2 regions of the Bacillus coreaensis genome follow, and region 1 is predicted to be linked to the other one. Evidence: riboswitches for the same ligand, from Rfam matches in the RefSeq annotation. Region 1 holds a riboswitch; the other holds the start of a gene.
The links. A riboswitch is a leader RNA that binds a small molecule or an ion and turns the genes downstream of it on or off. The one in region 1 is predicted to bind cyclic di-GMP.
Positions count from the first base shown of each region.

Region 2: another riboswitch for cyclic di-GMP. It lies ahead of ACQ5H4_RS22165 (STAS domain-containing protein); the one in region 1 lies ahead of ACQ5H4_RS19625 (GAF domain-containing protein).

Region 1 is NZ_JBOCCY010000017.1:68,135-76,335, forward strand. It holds gene ACQ5H4_RS19605 (sensor domain-containing diguanylate cyclase) at 1-906, shown strand, start outside; gene ACQ5H4_RS19610 (cell wall hydrolase) at 951-1,547, opposite strand; gene ACQ5H4_RS19615 (NAD(P)-dependent oxidoreductase) at 1,854-2,723, opposite strand; gene ACQ5H4_RS19620 (putative bifunctional diguanylate cyclase/phosphodiesterase) at 2,740-3,966, opposite strand; gene ACQ5H4_RS19625 (GAF domain-containing protein) at 3,975-4,922, opposite strand; cyclic di-GMP riboswitch class I at 5,037-5,124, opposite strand; gene ACQ5H4_RS19630 (STAS domain-containing protein) at 5,323-6,150, shown strand; gene ACQ5H4_RS19635 (cell wall hydrolase) at 6,180-6,758, opposite strand; gene ACQ5H4_RS19640 (YitT family protein) at 6,982-7,827, opposite strand; gene ACQ5H4_RS19645 (asparaginase) at 7,824-8,201, opposite strand, start outside.
Region 2 is NZ_JBOCCY010000024.1:45,663-53,863, forward strand. It holds gene ACQ5H4_RS22135 (glycoside hydrolase family 3 C-terminal domain-containing protein) at 1-778, shown strand, start outside; gene ACQ5H4_RS22140 (helix-turn-helix domain-containing protein) at 1,059-1,742, shown strand; gene ACQ5H4_RS22145 (winged helix-turn-helix transcriptional regulator) at 1,791-2,132, opposite strand; gene ACQ5H4_RS22150 (FMN-dependent NADH-azoreductase) at 2,324-2,968, shown strand; gene ACQ5H4_RS22155 (Spo0E family sporulation regulatory protein-aspartic acid phosphatase) at 3,080-3,301, shown strand; gene ACQ5H4_RS22160 (putative bifunctional diguanylate cyclase/phosphodiesterase) at 3,363-4,142, shown strand; cyclic di-GMP riboswitch class I at 4,203-4,289, shown strand; gene ACQ5H4_RS22165 (STAS domain-containing protein) at 4,444-4,761, shown strand; gene ACQ5H4_RS22170 (PP2C family protein-serine/threonine phosphatase) at 4,761-5,609, shown strand; gene ACQ5H4_RS22175 (flagellar assembly protein A) at 5,623-7,671, shown strand; gene ACQ5H4_RS22180 (STAS domain-containing protein) at 7,693-8,004, shown strand.

The DNA.
Region 1 (8,201 bases):
AAAACGAACGCTTCGTTATTATACAAAGTAGTTACTGCTTTTAATATTTTTAGTGCCTTAGCCATCATACTACCTTTTGTACTTAACATTAGAACGGCAACGATGGTTAGCACGATTATTGCTACAATTGCGTTCACTATCATTTTGGCAATTGTTTTAAAGGTAAGATTCACTTCTAGAGAATCAAAATATTTCGTTACTGCATGGGCCCTTTTACTTGTCGGTGTTTTATTAAAAATCTGCGCTGCTTATCAGCTTTTACCTTTAAATGCCGTTACACTGTATGCACCAAAAATAGGGGGTTTAGTAGAAGTAATGATCCTTTCACTAGGGTTAGCTGATAAAATAAAACGCATTACATTAGAAAAAGAACAAGAAACAAGAAACGTTCAATCTTTAAAGCAATCAGCGATGTATGACCATTTAACCAAATTACTAAATCGTAAGTATTTTTTAGAATCATCCCAAGAAACACTGTCTCTAGCGAATGTTTCCAACCAGCCTGTATCACTTATGTTAATAGATATTGATCACTTTAAAAATATTAATGATACGTATGGTCATACTACCGGAGATCAAGCGATTGTATTTGTTGCTAATCAAATTCAAAAAGTATGTAAGAACTACGGGATCGTCGGTCGTTACGGTGGAGAGGAATTTATTGCTTTTTTAAACCACTTAGATCATCAAAGTGCTTCATCAATCGCTCAGGAACTTATCGAAATTCATCGTACAGTGCCTTTTATGTTAGAAAACGGTCATTCCCTATATCTAACCATTAGTATCGGGTTATGTAGCAATGATTTTCAAGAGTATAAAAATGTAAATGAAATGATTTTACATGCTGATCATTCCCTGTATTATGCAAAGAACAACGGTAGAGATCAAGTGGCTATTTATGGGTAGTAACTATATGTATGCAAGAGGGAACAATCCCCTCTTGCTATTATTTATTTCGCAAATCTATGGTTTCCAATCGTAATTGTTGTTTCACGAGAGAACACCCAGTCACTTGCCGCTGTTTGTGGATTGTAAAAGTATAATGAACCTTGTCCTTGCCCTTGGAACGCTAGTGCCTCATCAACTGCACGCTTTGATTCTTCATCTGCAGCTTGGTTAATGGTTCCATTTTTAACCGGTGTAAACGCATAATACCCTTGGTCAATTTGATAAATAACTTCACTTACTGTGTTAGGAAAATCTGGGTGGTTCACACGATTTAAAATAACTGTCGCAACTGCTACTTTTCCCGCATAAGATTCCCCTTTAGCTTCTGCACTTACGAGTCTCGCTAATAGATCCTTATCAGCTGCTGTCAAAGTAGTTGTCGGAATCACTAGCTTTTCACCTGGATATAATAGTGAAATGGTCTTGTTATTTTGCTTCATTAACTTAAGAACAGATACACCATACTTTGAACCGATATTCCAGAACGTGTCTCCTTTTTGTACTACATGTGTTTGGGTAGCAGCACCGGCTGCTGTTCCGAATCCAACCAATGTAAATGATAGAGTTGAGATCACTAGTAACTTTTTTAGTATTTTCATAGTTTGAACCTCCGATTGCTGTTTTCTCGAACAACTAGTAGATTACCAGATGTAACATACCGTTTCATGAACCAAATTTTCCCTACAACTAGTTAATCTTTACAATAGCAATAGTGTCAACGGTTCATACACTTTAAAAAGGGTGGAATTCCCAGCATATTTTAATCGTTTTTTTCTTGATTAGAGTGATATTACAAACATATTACTGAATGATGACAAGCTTTTAGTAAAATACCAACTGCCCCTCATTTTTGACCACTAATTTACCTCTACACAAATAAAAAAAGTAGAGCCGATTGACTCTACTTAATTAATATCCTTTAATACCTTCATGATAGCTGCCCAATCTAAGTCTCCCCAGCCTTTCTCAATCGCATAACTGTAGTGAGATTGTGCGAGATTGGCAATTGGCAGCTCCGTTGATACCTCATTTGCTGCATCGATCATTAAATTCACATCCTTTAACCCTAGCTTCAACTTAAAGCCAGCAGGATCAAAACGTTCATTTATAATCATTTTTCCATAAGTATTATAAACTGGTGAAGCAAACAGGGAATTAATAATTTCTAAAAACTGCTTTGGTTCAACGCCGTGTTTCTGCACCATAACGAGTATTTCTGATAAGGATTCTAACATGGACACAAGTAAGAAGTTATTTCCCAGCTTAGCCACATTTGATAAATACCCTTGATCACCAACTGTAAAAACATCTTGCCCTAACATTTGCAGGATAGGTATTACTTTCTCCCTTGCCTCTTCTGGACCTGCAACAATAAAGCGCAAAGCAGCGGCTGCAGCAGCCTCAGGGCGACCTAAAACAGTGGAAGAAACAAAATGTTGACGTGCATTTTCATGTTCATTCGTTAGTTTCTTTGCCAAATGCACGCTGATGGTGCTGATTGACACATGAATGCCACCTGGTTGTAACCCAGCAAGTATACCGTCATCTCCAAACACAACATTCTCTACAGCTGTATCATCGGAAAGTATGGTAAAAACGATGTCCGTATGACTGGCTGCTTCAGCAGGAGTATTTGCTATAAAGGCTCCTTTTTGGGCTAATTCTTGGCATTTGCTTATCGTCCGGTTGTATACCACTAATTCATAGCCATTTTGCAATAGATTTTCCGCCATCGGTAACCCCATACTGCCCAAGCCGATTAATCCAACCTTCAATGTCTTCACTCCTTATTTAAAAAAATTTATTTACTCTTTGAATTAGTTCTTCGATTTCATTTGAAGATACCGGCCGACTGAAATAGTACCCTTGGCCTTCCGAACAGCCTTTTTCTAATAAAAAGTCGAGTTGTTCCTTCGTCTCAATTCCCTCTGCTATAACAGCCATAGATAAATCTCTTGCTAACGTAATAACAGCCGAAACGATGGCCGCTTCGTTTAGATCATGCGGAAGAGAGCTAATAAAAGAACGATCAATTTTGATTTTATTTGCACGAAATTGCTTTAAATAGGTCATTGAAGCATAGCCTGTCCCAAAATCGTCAATCGAGACTTTCACTCCGATTTCTTGAAGCTTACTAACTGCATTTTGAATTAAATATTCATGTTTACTTAGCACACTTTCTGTAATTTCAATCTCAATGGATTCAGATGGTAGATCAAATTCTGCTAGAATCGCTTCCACCAAACTAGGGATATCATTTAAAACAAATTGTCTCACAGACACATTCAGAGCAACAGGCAAATGAGTGAGGTTCGACTCCCTCCACTTCTTTACCTGTAAACACACTTCCCGAAGAACCCATTCTCCTAGCACACCAATAAATCCACTTTCCTCTGCTAAAGGTATAAATGTGTCAGGACTGATGATCCCTTTCTCCGGATGTTTCCATCGGATAAGTGCTTCTAGACCAGTAAATTTACCTGTTGCCAACTGAATTTTGGGTTGATATTGTATGAAAAATTGATTTTGCTTGATTGCTTCACGAAGCTCACCTTGTAACATAAATAATTCAGTACCATGCTTCGTGAGGACATCATTGAACATTTGGATGGATTGTCCATCCTCCCCTTTTACACTATACATCGCGACATCTGCATTTCTAATTAATATGTCCCCTGTATGACCATGGCACGGATACATACTTATTCCAATACTAGCTGATACATAAAACTCTCGGTCATTAATAACAATCGGGTCTTTTATTGCTTGTAATATTTGTTCAGCCACTGCTTTGGGTTGTTTCTCATTTTTCATCTTTTTCAAAAGGATGACAAATTCATCACCACCCATGCGGGTTACGATCCCTTTCTTCGGAATATTTGACTGAATCCGCCTTGCTACTTCACTTAAAACCTTATCGCCTACCGCATGTCCGAAAGTATCATTAAAAGGCTTAAAGCGGTCTAAATCAATAAATAAAATCGCAAACTCATCTTGTCTAGTAATTAATCGGTCGATAACATCCTTTAAAAATGGATATTCGGAAGATTAGTTAACGTATCATGCGAAGCCAAGTATTGGATTTCCTTTACTTGATTATCCCTTTCAATCGCTACACCTGTTAAGTAACTGAATACTTTAAGTAATTCGATTTCATAAGATTTTGGTTTCCGTACGTCAGGATGATAGATCGCAAATGTACCGAATAATTCTCCTTGCGACGATAAGATCGGAATTGACCAACAGGAATGCAATTGATAGCTCAACGGGATGGTCTTCCAGTTGGACCAAGATGGGTCAGTTTCAATATCCGAGACAATAGCTATCTCTTTCGTAAAAGCTGCATGTCCACAAGATGCAAAGTTCAAGCCAACTGGAAATCGGTCGATTTTCTTTAAAAAGCTTTCTGGAAAACTATGTGAATAACCATTACGTAACCAATTCTCACTCTCTTCATAAAACATAATGGAGCAAATACTGTTACTAGATAGTGCCTCCACAGCATTCACAATATTTTGAACAACATTAGTTAAGGGTTCACCTGACGCAATCATTTGTAGGGCTTTATATTGTTTAACACTAATGGCTTGGTATTTTTCTTGCTCAGTAATATTTCTACCTACTACAACTAAACTATCCTCATGTCCGTTCTCATCGTACATAGGAATCTTTCTTACATGGAACGTATAGTCATTCCCATCCATTCGAAACGATTCTTTTAATTGATATTCTTTTTTACTTAACCATGCTTGATTGTCTGAATGAACACAAATAGGTCCATAATTCTCAAACTTTTTGTATTTCTGTGCCAGCTGTTCATCCGTTTTCCCTATATATGCCCCTTCCTCAATTTCAAATAGTTGCAGGGTCTTTTGATTTGCTTCAATCCATCGTCCATTCACATCTTTTACAATTAAATAATCACTACTTGTATGAAACACTTTCTCCAATAAATCGAATTTTTGGTTGCTCATGACATTACCTTCTTCTTTTATATTTCTTTTGAAATGTTAAAGGGGTATGGTCCATACTTTGTGAAATATAGAAAAGACCTACACCCAAAGGGATATAGGTCTTCCAATTATTCCCTTGGTAACTCAGCCATCATAGTTCCTTTAGAACCGTAGATCTGTAGCTTTGCGTCCCCACCTTTCAATGGGTTTGCCTTTTTCAATTTTATTTTTATTTTAGCAAACCCATTATAGAAGTTTTGTCGAAAATAGTCGATAACTATGATAAAAGTCACTGTTTTTTATCAAAAATCACTCTTTATCCCTATTAATTATCTGATTATAATTTTTGCTTAAAAAACATGTTTATCAAATATATTTTAAGGGTAAAAGTTTTTGGGGAATTGTAAAGGGGGAACATCTCTTGGAATTTACATATCAAGCTTCTTTTGACTTAAAACACTTTATTGAAGAAAATAAAGAAAAATTTAAGAACTCACTTCTTTTAGAGGCTGTAAATGTAAAAGGTCGGATTGATGAAATACTAAGAATCGGTAATATCAATTTAGTTTCGAATGCTCAAAAGCTAGTAATCGACATTATCGATGGCAATGAGGATGAACTGAAAGCTTTTGCCAAGAAAGAAGGAATTGTATGGGCTACCCATTCAATTGAATTATCCTTCAAACTGGAATGGGTTCAAGCCATACGACGAACAATTTGGATGTTTATTCAATCGTTTAACACTCTTTCCAACAAATACGAGTTAGATGACTTCTTTCAGCTAGAGCTACAAATCAATAACCGAGTCGACCAGTTTCTGAACACTTTCTTTATAAGTTATTCAAAATACAAAGATTCCCTGATTGTTGCACAAAGACAACTAGTTGAAAATCTATCAGTACCTATTATTCCAATCACTTCTTCTGTATGTATTTTACCTTTAATTGGGTCGGTAGACTCCTTCCGAACTGCGATATTAGAAGAAAAGGTTCTAACAGAGATTGGAAAACTTCGTATTCAAACGTTAATCATTGATTTATCCGGAATTGGCGATATGGAACCTGACGTTATCGATCATCTTATGAAAATTATCGACGGCACTTCTATGATGGGTTGCCACTCGATTATCACCGGTTTACGTGCAGAAGTTGTGAAAAAAATGATTCATATAGATGTTTCAGCATTCTTTAAGAAAACAAAAACATTAGGAACATTGCAACAAGCATTAAGGCAATATTTTGTTCAGTAAAAAAACCAGGGGTGTTTATTCCCTGGTTTCTATATCGCAAATCGATGGTTACCAATTGTTTCAGTCACTTGTCTTGTTAAAATCCATGTATCCGTTGCAATTTCAGGATTATAAAAATATATAGCCTCTGAATCATTCTCTTTGTCAACCAAGGCTTCTTCTACAGCTTCCATTGATTCCTCATCCGCCGGCTTGTTAATCTCACCATTTTGTACAGGAGAAAATGCATACGTACCAGATACCTGCTCATATACAACTTCTTTGACAGTATCAGGGAATTCCTCATGCTCTACACGGTTAATAATAACCTCTGCAACAGCCACTTTCCCTTTATACGGCTCACCTTTTGCTTCCGCAGTTACAAGTCGGGCCATTAATTCCTTTTCCTGATCTGTAACATTAATTTCCTTTTCATATAATGTTGGGAATTTATCATGATTCTCTTTCATTAATTCAAGAGTAGAATTGTCAGTTTTACTAACTACTTTCCAAGATGTTTCTCCACTTTTCACTGAAAGAGTTTGTTCAGCTGCGCTCGAAGTAGTTTCGAAACCAACCAATGTGAACGATAGAGTAGAGAGAACAAGTAGTTTTTTTAGAATGTTCATAAAAAATACCTCCTTGCTTTCGATAACAAGAAGGTTACCAGATGTAATATACCTGTGCATGTTCCAATTATTGGACAAATATTTTTTGTTGACACAATATATTGATAGACCGGGCTTTAACCACCAATATGATGGGTGGAATTACCATGTTTGCTTAAGAAAATAATGATTGCTTTTTTGTTTATTACATATATTTCAGGAATGTAACATGCGATTTTCCCACCTAAACAATACTCTTAAATCCATTTCCGACGACCTCACTCATATTATGTACACTAATAAAAGCTCGTTTGTCGATTTCATTGATATATTTTTTCAGTGAATGAAACTCGCTTCGTTTTAACACGATCGTGATGACTTCCTTTTGCTCGTTGCTAAAGGCTCCTTTTGCTTCATGTACGGTAGCGCTGCGCCCTAAATTTTCAATAATAAAATTCTTAATTAAATCGCATTTATAACTAATAATGACAACTTCCTTCGTTAAGCTAAACTGTTGAATTAAATAGTCGATAACGACTCCTCTTAACACAATTCCAAATAGCGCATATAACCCATTTTCCACCCCAAAGGCAACAATCGACAACAGCACGATGATCATATCGGAAAACAACACGGCTTTACCAATATCAATCGAAAAGTATTTATTTAATATCATGCCAATGAGGTCCATTCCTCCGGTTGACGCTCCTTCTTTCATCACGATGACCAATCCAAGTGCAGCAATTAATACACCTACCATCAGTTGAATCAACTTGTCTTCACTTAGCGGATTATCCATTGGAGCAACTTCCCCAAACAACCAAACCATAAACGATAACATAAAACTGGAGTATATGGTCTTTAGACCAAAGCTAAAACCGAGAAACATGAATCCTAATCCAAACAAAACCACATTAAAACATAACATTAACAAACCAATTGAAACGTTAGGAAAAAAATGATGCATCACAATGGTCAAACCACCTAATCCTCCGGCAGCGAACTGATTAGGTGCTAGGAAAAAGTGAATATTTATCGCTACTAGTGCTATACCTACATGTAGATTTATTAAATGATAGGCTTGTCTCACTCTTCTTGACCCCACTCAACGGATAGATCATAAGAAATCGGTGTTTCCATCATTTCTTTCACCTGAGACAGATCGTTCGTTTGACCTATGGCCCACATTAGTTTCGGTACAATTGCTTCTTTATTCATATCTCCAGAGACGATCACATTATACTGACTTACTTTCCGTCCGACTTCATATAAATATAGGTCTCCACCTTCTTCTAAACACTGAGTAGAGATGAGAACCGCAACACCTGCTTCTGTTAGTTCTTTTATCTTTGGCAACAAGCTTCGATCTTCGAAAGGAACCCCACCGTTTCCATAGCTTTCGATTATAATTCCCTTATACAACCCTTTTAAACAATCAAAAATTTCAGGCTTCGTACCAGGATG
Region 2 (8,201 bases), on a different contig from region 1:
AGGAACGGTAAATACTTCTGAAGTCGTTCAGCTATACGGAAAAAATAATAAATCTGCTTATGGGGAATATGCCCCTCAAAAGCAACTCGTGGCTTTTGAGAAGGTATCCTTACAAGCTGGTGAGACAAAGAAAGTTACACTCAAGGTCGATCCAAAAGATTTAGCTGTTTGGGATGTAAATGCCGGGGATTTCCTTGTAGAGGAAGGAAACTATGTATTGATGATAGGATCTTCTTCTGAAGATGTTAAAGCAGAAAGTACCATTGCCATTGATGGAGAATCACTTGCGGCTTTACCAACAAATAAGCCATTTAATGTGTTCGACCACTCTTTTGCATCAAATGAAGTTGTTTATCATGAAGTCTCCAAAGCAAGAACAGCCGAAAGTTTAAAAGCAGAAAAGGTTGTTGGAGAATATCATGCTGTTCGATCGAAACAAAATGGTTCATGGGTAGCTCTACCAAAAGTAGTACTAACAGGTTCAAAACAAGTAACGGCTAGTGTTGCTTCCGATGTGACAGGAGGAAAAATTACTTTGCATTCAGGTTCTGTTACTAGCGAACCTGTTGCTGAAATTGAAGTACCGAAAACAGAAAAGAACACATACACCATCGAGAATGCAGGGGTGACCGTAAACGAGTTGGGATACACAGATGTGACTGTTGATCTAAAAGGAAAATTGCCGAAGGGTCAAAACACGGTATATGTCGTATTCCATTCACCAGATCTTCGAATTGATAGTTTATCTTTTGAAGGTGATAAACCCAAAAAGAAATAAATCACAAGAAGGGTCACAACCAGTCGATTAGACGGTTGTGGTCTTTTTTTAGTATGACCTAAAAAAAGCAGACATCAACCAAAAAGATAGCGTTTTCAAAATATTATAAAACTTAGTAAAATGAAAGTACTGAAAAAGTGAATTTTATCTCCTTCTGTTCTTCTTCAATAAACAATCTAGTAGATGTCCTCCAACGTAAACTTGACTATCTAGAAATCTATTTAACCCGTATATATTCAATCTCTGTAAATATTTGATGGATAAGGAGTTGAAGAATGTAATGGTTAAGGCTTCCATTTTTGAACTTGAGTGTAAGGCATTGACAGAAAAGGAACTTACTCAAAGAAAACAGTCACTTCTACTTAGTCTCCGCATGCTTGATCGTGAAGCGTTTCTACAAAAAATAGAGGAATTTAATTGTTCCATGATAGAGCGGAAATTAGACCCAGAAGTAGTAAAAGGGAAGATGCTAAGACTTATTTACCTAAGTATGGAAGTAGCTAAAGAAAGTCTTTGGAATAAAGGATATTTGCCACATCAGGAAGTTGCCAATCTACACTCAACGATAGAGCTATGCTATTGGTTTCAACAGCAGATGCATCAAATTTTGCAATGGGTAAAGAACAATCAGATTAAGCCTAAACATATCGCCATTGAGCGTGCCCTCCGTTTTATTCATTTGAATTACGAGACAGAACTTAGCCTTCAAGAAGTGGCAGAGCATTCTAACATGAGTAGCACCTATTTTAGTGTGTTATTTAAGGAACAAATGGGAGAGTCCTACATAAAGTACGTCACAAAATTGAGGATTGAACAGGCAAAGAAATTGCTAAAGAATGGAGCGAAAGTAAACGAAGTTAGTGAAAAAGTGGGTTATTATAATTATCGCCACTTCTCTGTGTTATTTAAAAAACATGTTGGAATGACACCCGGCAAGTATCGAGATAGACAATCAAAAGCCTAGTAACTAGATAAATAGAGCTGTTCAATAGTAACAGCTCTAAAAAAATTATTATTCATTAACCATTTTTTGTTGCTTATGCAAATTGTGTTTCGTACCCCAATCATGCATGGCTCTTAATATGGGCTCTAAGCTTTTCCCATAATCCGTTATGGAGTACTCCACCTTTGGCGGAACCTGTGGATAAACGACACGTTGCACAATGTCTTCCTCTTCTAAATCACGTAACTGATTAGTTAGCATCTTCTGGGTGATTCCAGGCATATTTCTCTTTAACTCGCTAAATCGTTGAGTTCCTTTTGTTAAAAGATGTAATAAGATAATGGGTTTCCATTTCCCCGTTAAAATTCCTAAAGCATCGTCGACACGACATAATTCAGGCTTTATTTCCAATCTCAATTCCTCCTTTAGGTAAAAATTAACTGGCTATGTGAAGGTGATTGCTAAAGTGATAGTATACATTTTGATACTATACCACTTTTAAGTGCGTACTTAACAATCATTTGACTCTGATTATAATAATTATAGTTAGGTTAGTTAGTGTTACTAGCCTGGCAAAGAAGTCAATAAAGGAGAGAATGTAAATGAATGTTTTAGTAGTAAAAGCAAATAACCGCCCTGCTTCTGAGGCGATTTCTAGTAAGATGTACGAAACGTTTATGACGGAGTTAGAAGGGAAAGACGTAAACGTTACTACTTATGATGTGTTTGAAGAGGATACACCATATTTTGGTCAAGACCTTTTTGATGCATTTGGTAAGGTTCAAAATGGTGGAGAACTAACTGACGTTGAATCACGTTTGTTAGCTGCAAAACAAAAAGCAATGGATGCACTTTCAAGCGCAGATGTTGTTGTGTTTGCGTTTCCGTTATGGAATTTAACGATCCCTGCAAAATTACAAACGTTTATTGATTATGTATACGCAGCAGGCTTCGCATTTAAATATGATGCTTCTGGTAACCTAGTAAGCTTAATGCCAGAAAAGAAGGCCATATTCCTAAATGCACGCGGAGGGGTTTATTCAGCGCCTGAAGCAGCACCGATGGAAATGGCTGTGAACTATATGCGTAATGTTTTTGGTGGAGTGTTTGGAATGCAAATCATTGATGAAGTGATTATCGAAGGACATAATGCGATGCCAGATAAAGCACAAGAAATCATTGCTGCAGGTTTAGAAGAAGTAAAAGCATCTGCACGCCGTGTAGTTGAGTTAGCAGTCAAAGCATAAATAGATTAAGTAAGGCCCTTGCGATAAAACGCAAGGGTTTTTTAATATCTTAAAATATGAAAAACCTACTATATCTTTTAGAGAATTATGATTAAGTCCATATAATTGGCAATGATAGGACGGAAAAAAGTTAGGTTGCTTGAAGAAATTGACATAAAGAAGAAATTACTTTTAGAAATAGCTTCTGAGCTAGAATTAACAAATGAAAAAGTTGTTACCTGCAGCCAAGAGTTAGATGTGTTAATAAATTTATTCTATAAAATAGATCATTCTCCAGCCATATGTCTAACAGACCAAATCATAAATTGGGGGAAGTGCAGTGACCATGTTTGAATCTATTCCAAAAACAGTTGATAACAATGACCGGATTTCCCAGGAATATTAGCTTTATGAAATGGAAAGTGATTTAAAGAAAGCATTAGTAAGAGAAGAATTCATCCTTAACTATCAACCGAGAGTGGATACATATACAGGGGAAATTAAAGGAGCAGAAGCGCTTATCCGATGGAATCATCCTATATGGGGAGTAATTTCTCCAATGGAATTTATCCCTTTGGCAGAAGAGAGCGGTTTGATAGATGAAATGAGTGTATGGATTCTCCAAAAAGTTTGCAGCTTGCTTATAAAATGGGAAGGAACAGGAGTTAAAAGAGTCCCTATTTCCATTAACCTATCTGCAAAAACATTGAAGAGGGCGGATTTTATTCCAATAGTTTTAAAATATTTACAAAAATATCAAGTAAGCCCTAGTTTATTAGAAATAGAGATTACAGAGAATTCCATGCTTGAGATGGATGCGTCTGTTTTCTCCAATATTGATTCGCTAAAAGATTTAGGAATATCTATTTCGATTGACGATTTTGGTACAGGATTTACTTCCATCAGTCATCTGAAAAAGCTTAAGGTTCAGTTTTTAAAAATTGATAAGTCTTTTATAAAAAATATAATAGAAAACGAAGAAGATTCCATCATAGTAGAATGCATTCATTTACTGGCAAAAGGGTTTAATTTAAAGGTCGTTGCGGAGGGTGTTGAAACGATTGAACAGTGGGAAATGTTAAAAAAAATGAATTGTCACTTTATTCAAGGTTACTTATTTAGTAAACCATTGGAAGAAAAGCAGTTTGTAAATTTTATTTCAAATGGTAAGAACATTCCTGCTTTTGCTAGATGATTAACCTAGATTTACCATTTAAATGATTCAAAAAGACGACGATATACTTAATAAATAAACCATCGATAATGGCAAACTTATTGAAAAATAAGGACGCAAAGCTACGGGTCTAAAGCTAGGTTCAGCAATGATCGCCGGGTTTCCGAAAGGGTTGGAATAATAAGATAGGAGGCAGTCTACCCTATTCTATTAGAGCTCACCAATCTTTTTGGTGAGCTTTTTTGCACCTATTAAGTTAGAAACAATATGCTTTGGGTCTATCTCTTATAGAGATTAAATACTTCATAAGGAGGTAGAGAAAATGGGATTAGTAATAGAAAAGGAAGAACAGGGGACAACAACTGTTTTTAAATTTAAAGGGATTTTAGATATATCGACTGCGAATGTTATTGATCCACTACTAGAAGAAACTCAGGGTATCAATACCTTAATTTTTGACTTTAGTGATTTAGATTTTATTGATTCTACAGGTATAGGTTCAATAATAAACTCTATTTATTTGTCACAGGAAAATAATTTTCAACTTAAACTTTTAGGAATGAATGAACTAACTCACCAAATATTTGAAACTGTAGGAGTGTATCGTATTTTAGATACGATACAAAGGGAGGTTGTTTAATGTATTTTGATAGCCTCACATACAATTATCCTACTAAAACGGATGACAAACAAAATGTCTTTGATAAGTCTTTACAAAGAGAAATAAATTTAGCAAGAAATATTCAGTCTCAACTTCTTAATGGAAAAACTCCTACCTTTGAAGGTGGGGAAGTATCAGGTTCATCTCTTCCTGCTCGACTAATCGGTGGTGATTATTATGATTTTTATCTTTTAGTTAATGGAAACATTCGGATTGTTATCGGTGATGTAATGGGGAAAGGGATACCGGCTGCCATGTTAATGATATTAACTAGAGGCGCTTTTCGGAGTGCTGCTGAAAGTACTCAAGGTCCTGGTGAAACATTAACGGCTATGAACCAAGCGCTCTATGAAGATCTAAGAACATTAAAGTCATTTGTCACTCTTTTTTGTGCAGATTGGAACCCTAAAACAGGAATATTAACGTACGCCAATGCGGGGCATAATCTCCCTCTTTATATTAAGGGGAAAAGCAATAATATTGAGGAACTACCAAATGTAAAAGGAATTATGGTTGGGGGACTACCAAATCAAGTGTATAAAGAAAATAATGTATATCTTGAAGAATTAGATACAATCTTTTTCTATACAGATGGAATTATTGAAGCCCAAAATGATACGGGTGAACGATATAAATTGGAAAGGCTAATTCAAACATTGATACAAAACAAAGATCTAGGGGTAGGAGAACTTGAGAAATGTGTCATGAAATCAATAGAGCAATTTACAGAGGGCGTTCCTCAAAAAGATGATATCACAATGGTTTTATTAAAAATAAGCCAACAAAAGGCTGATATTACCAGCCTAAATTCCCCTGTTATTGGTTAGGAGGGATTCTTTCATGCAAAGTATATTATCAAAAGGGAATAGCATAAACGAAGCGATACATGTTGGTCTTGAGATACTAGATACAACGAGGGATAAAGTAAATATTGAGATTATTGAGCAGGGCACAAAAGGAATATTGGGCATAGGATCAAAAAAGTCAGTCGTAAAGTTAACAAAGGTTTTAACTTCTTCCACACCTGAAATTGAAGATCTTTTAAATGAAATGATTGAAGAAGAAAGTTTTGAAGAAGAAGAGAATTCGAAAAACATATTATATGAAGACCATACGAAACAGGTTGAATTAGATCCACTTCAAGGAAAGGTTTGGATATCGAATGGAAGAATAAATTTCAAAGCATCAGCAAATCATTTTCCTACAATTACTATTCAACCTGGAATTAAATTGTATAGAAATAATTTACTTGTTAATGAGAAAACGGCGGTCATTTCTGATTTGGATCTATACGACATCGAAGGGGAAAATGTTGAGTCCGAAACGAAATGGAAAGTAACACTTGATAATCAAAAGTTAAAAGCTCAGTTATCTATAGAACCAGGTTATCGCATTATTCGGACAATCCCAGATATTGAACCAAATAATCATCTAGATGTATCAGCTATTGAGAAAAAAGAGGTAAATAATACACTAACTTTTCCAGAGGTTATGCAAAAACTTGAAGAAATGGGTGTTAAACAGGGGATTAACAAAGGCCAAATTCAAAAAGCAATTGATGCATTGGTTCCTTCAACGTTTGAGATTGCTTCGGGGCTTGCCCCTAAAGAAGGAACTGATGGTTGGGTTGAACTGAAAGTCGATGTAGAGATGCAGAAGGGGCCGAAGGAAAAAGAAGATGGTAGGGTGGATTTTCGTGAAACCATTACAATTCCAAATGTTGAGAGAGGACAGGTAATTGGAATCATACATCAACATACACCAGGAGAGCCAGGATATACAGTAACAGATGAACCCATTCCTCCGAAACGAGTTTATCCAACTATTTTCATTGCTGGAACAGGGGTAGTGAAAGTGGCTAACAAAATCGTTGCAACGCAATCAGGACGTCCTTTTATAGAACGGAGAGGTCAGTTGCTTCGGGTAAAAATATTCCAGAAACTTACACATAAAGGGAATGTTGACTTATCAAGTGGCAATATCCGCTTTTCTGGAGATGTAGAAATATTTGGTGAAGTTGAAAATAACATGATTGTTGAGGCTGAAGGAGATTTATATGTTCAAAAGACAGTCACAAATGCAATCCTTATTTCCTCAGGAGCTATTCAAGCAAATGGAACCATTATCGGATCGGAAGTATCAGCAGGGAAAAATAATTTACTTGTAACAGAATTAGGGCATCTGCTGGGGATTATCAACAGGAATGTGGAAAATATTATTACCATTATTAAGCAATTAAATCAAACTTCGGCATTTAAATCTAGTGATCTACAAAGTGGTGGGTTACAGCCATTAATCCGTATCCTGTTAGAGAAGAAATTCAAAAGCTTTCCTCCTGTTGTAAAAAAATATATTGAAGCTGTAAGAATAGGAGAAAAGTATTTAGAAAATGAAGATTGGAGATTGATAGGTGTAACTTTATCTCGGTATTTTTTATCAATTTCTAATGAAGTAACCTCACTCGATGATTTAATGCTACTAACTAAGAAAATGAAGAGATTAATTGAACTTGCTGATACACCTGTGGAGCCAGATTCATATATAACGATTCCGAATACTCTCAATAGCAAAATTTATTGTAGTGGAGATATACATGTCTTTGGACAAGGATGTGTAAATACAAAAATACACGCTGGAGGCATATTGAAAATATCCGGTATTATCCGTGGTGGAGAGGTATATGGAAGAATGGGAGTTGAAGTGAATGAATCAGGTGCGGAAAGCGCTTCATCAACACTTATATCGGTTCCTAGTGACAAAAAAATCCAAATTAATAAAGCGATGGAAGGAACAATAATAAAAATAGGTTCGGCTAAATTTGTATTTAAGGATACTCGGTATAACATTCAGGCCTCTCTGGATCATGAGGGAAGAATAGTTTTTAAGTAAGGAAAATTGGGGGTTAACAGAATGATAGAAGTTAAGCTTAGTCCAGATGGAAAAAAACTTACAGTAGATATCATAGGGGATTTAGACATAGATAGTACAGAACTGGTTGAAGAGGATTTAATTCCTACTTTGGAAAAGTATAAAAATATTAACCTAGTTTTTACTGATGTCCCTTTTGTAGATTCCTCGGGTATGGGGCTCCTCTTAACTGTAGTACAAACATTACAAGAAAAAGATATAGAGGTAAGTATTTCAAATGTAAGAAAAGACGTTATGGAGGTTTTTGAAATTCTTCAATTACCTGAAATTCTAGGGGAAAAGGTTTTTGTTTAGTTTTCAACTCCTAATAATGCTTGAGATATTAAATACCTTGAAAGGAGGTGAATAAAACTATGAAAGCAAAATTAACGAGATTTTTAACAATTGCTGCTGTAATCGCTGCTACATTTGGTGCAGTAATCGGTAGACCTTGGTGGTAAAACATTGGAGACTTAGAGGGTTTTATTAAAATCTTCTAAGTCTTTCCAATA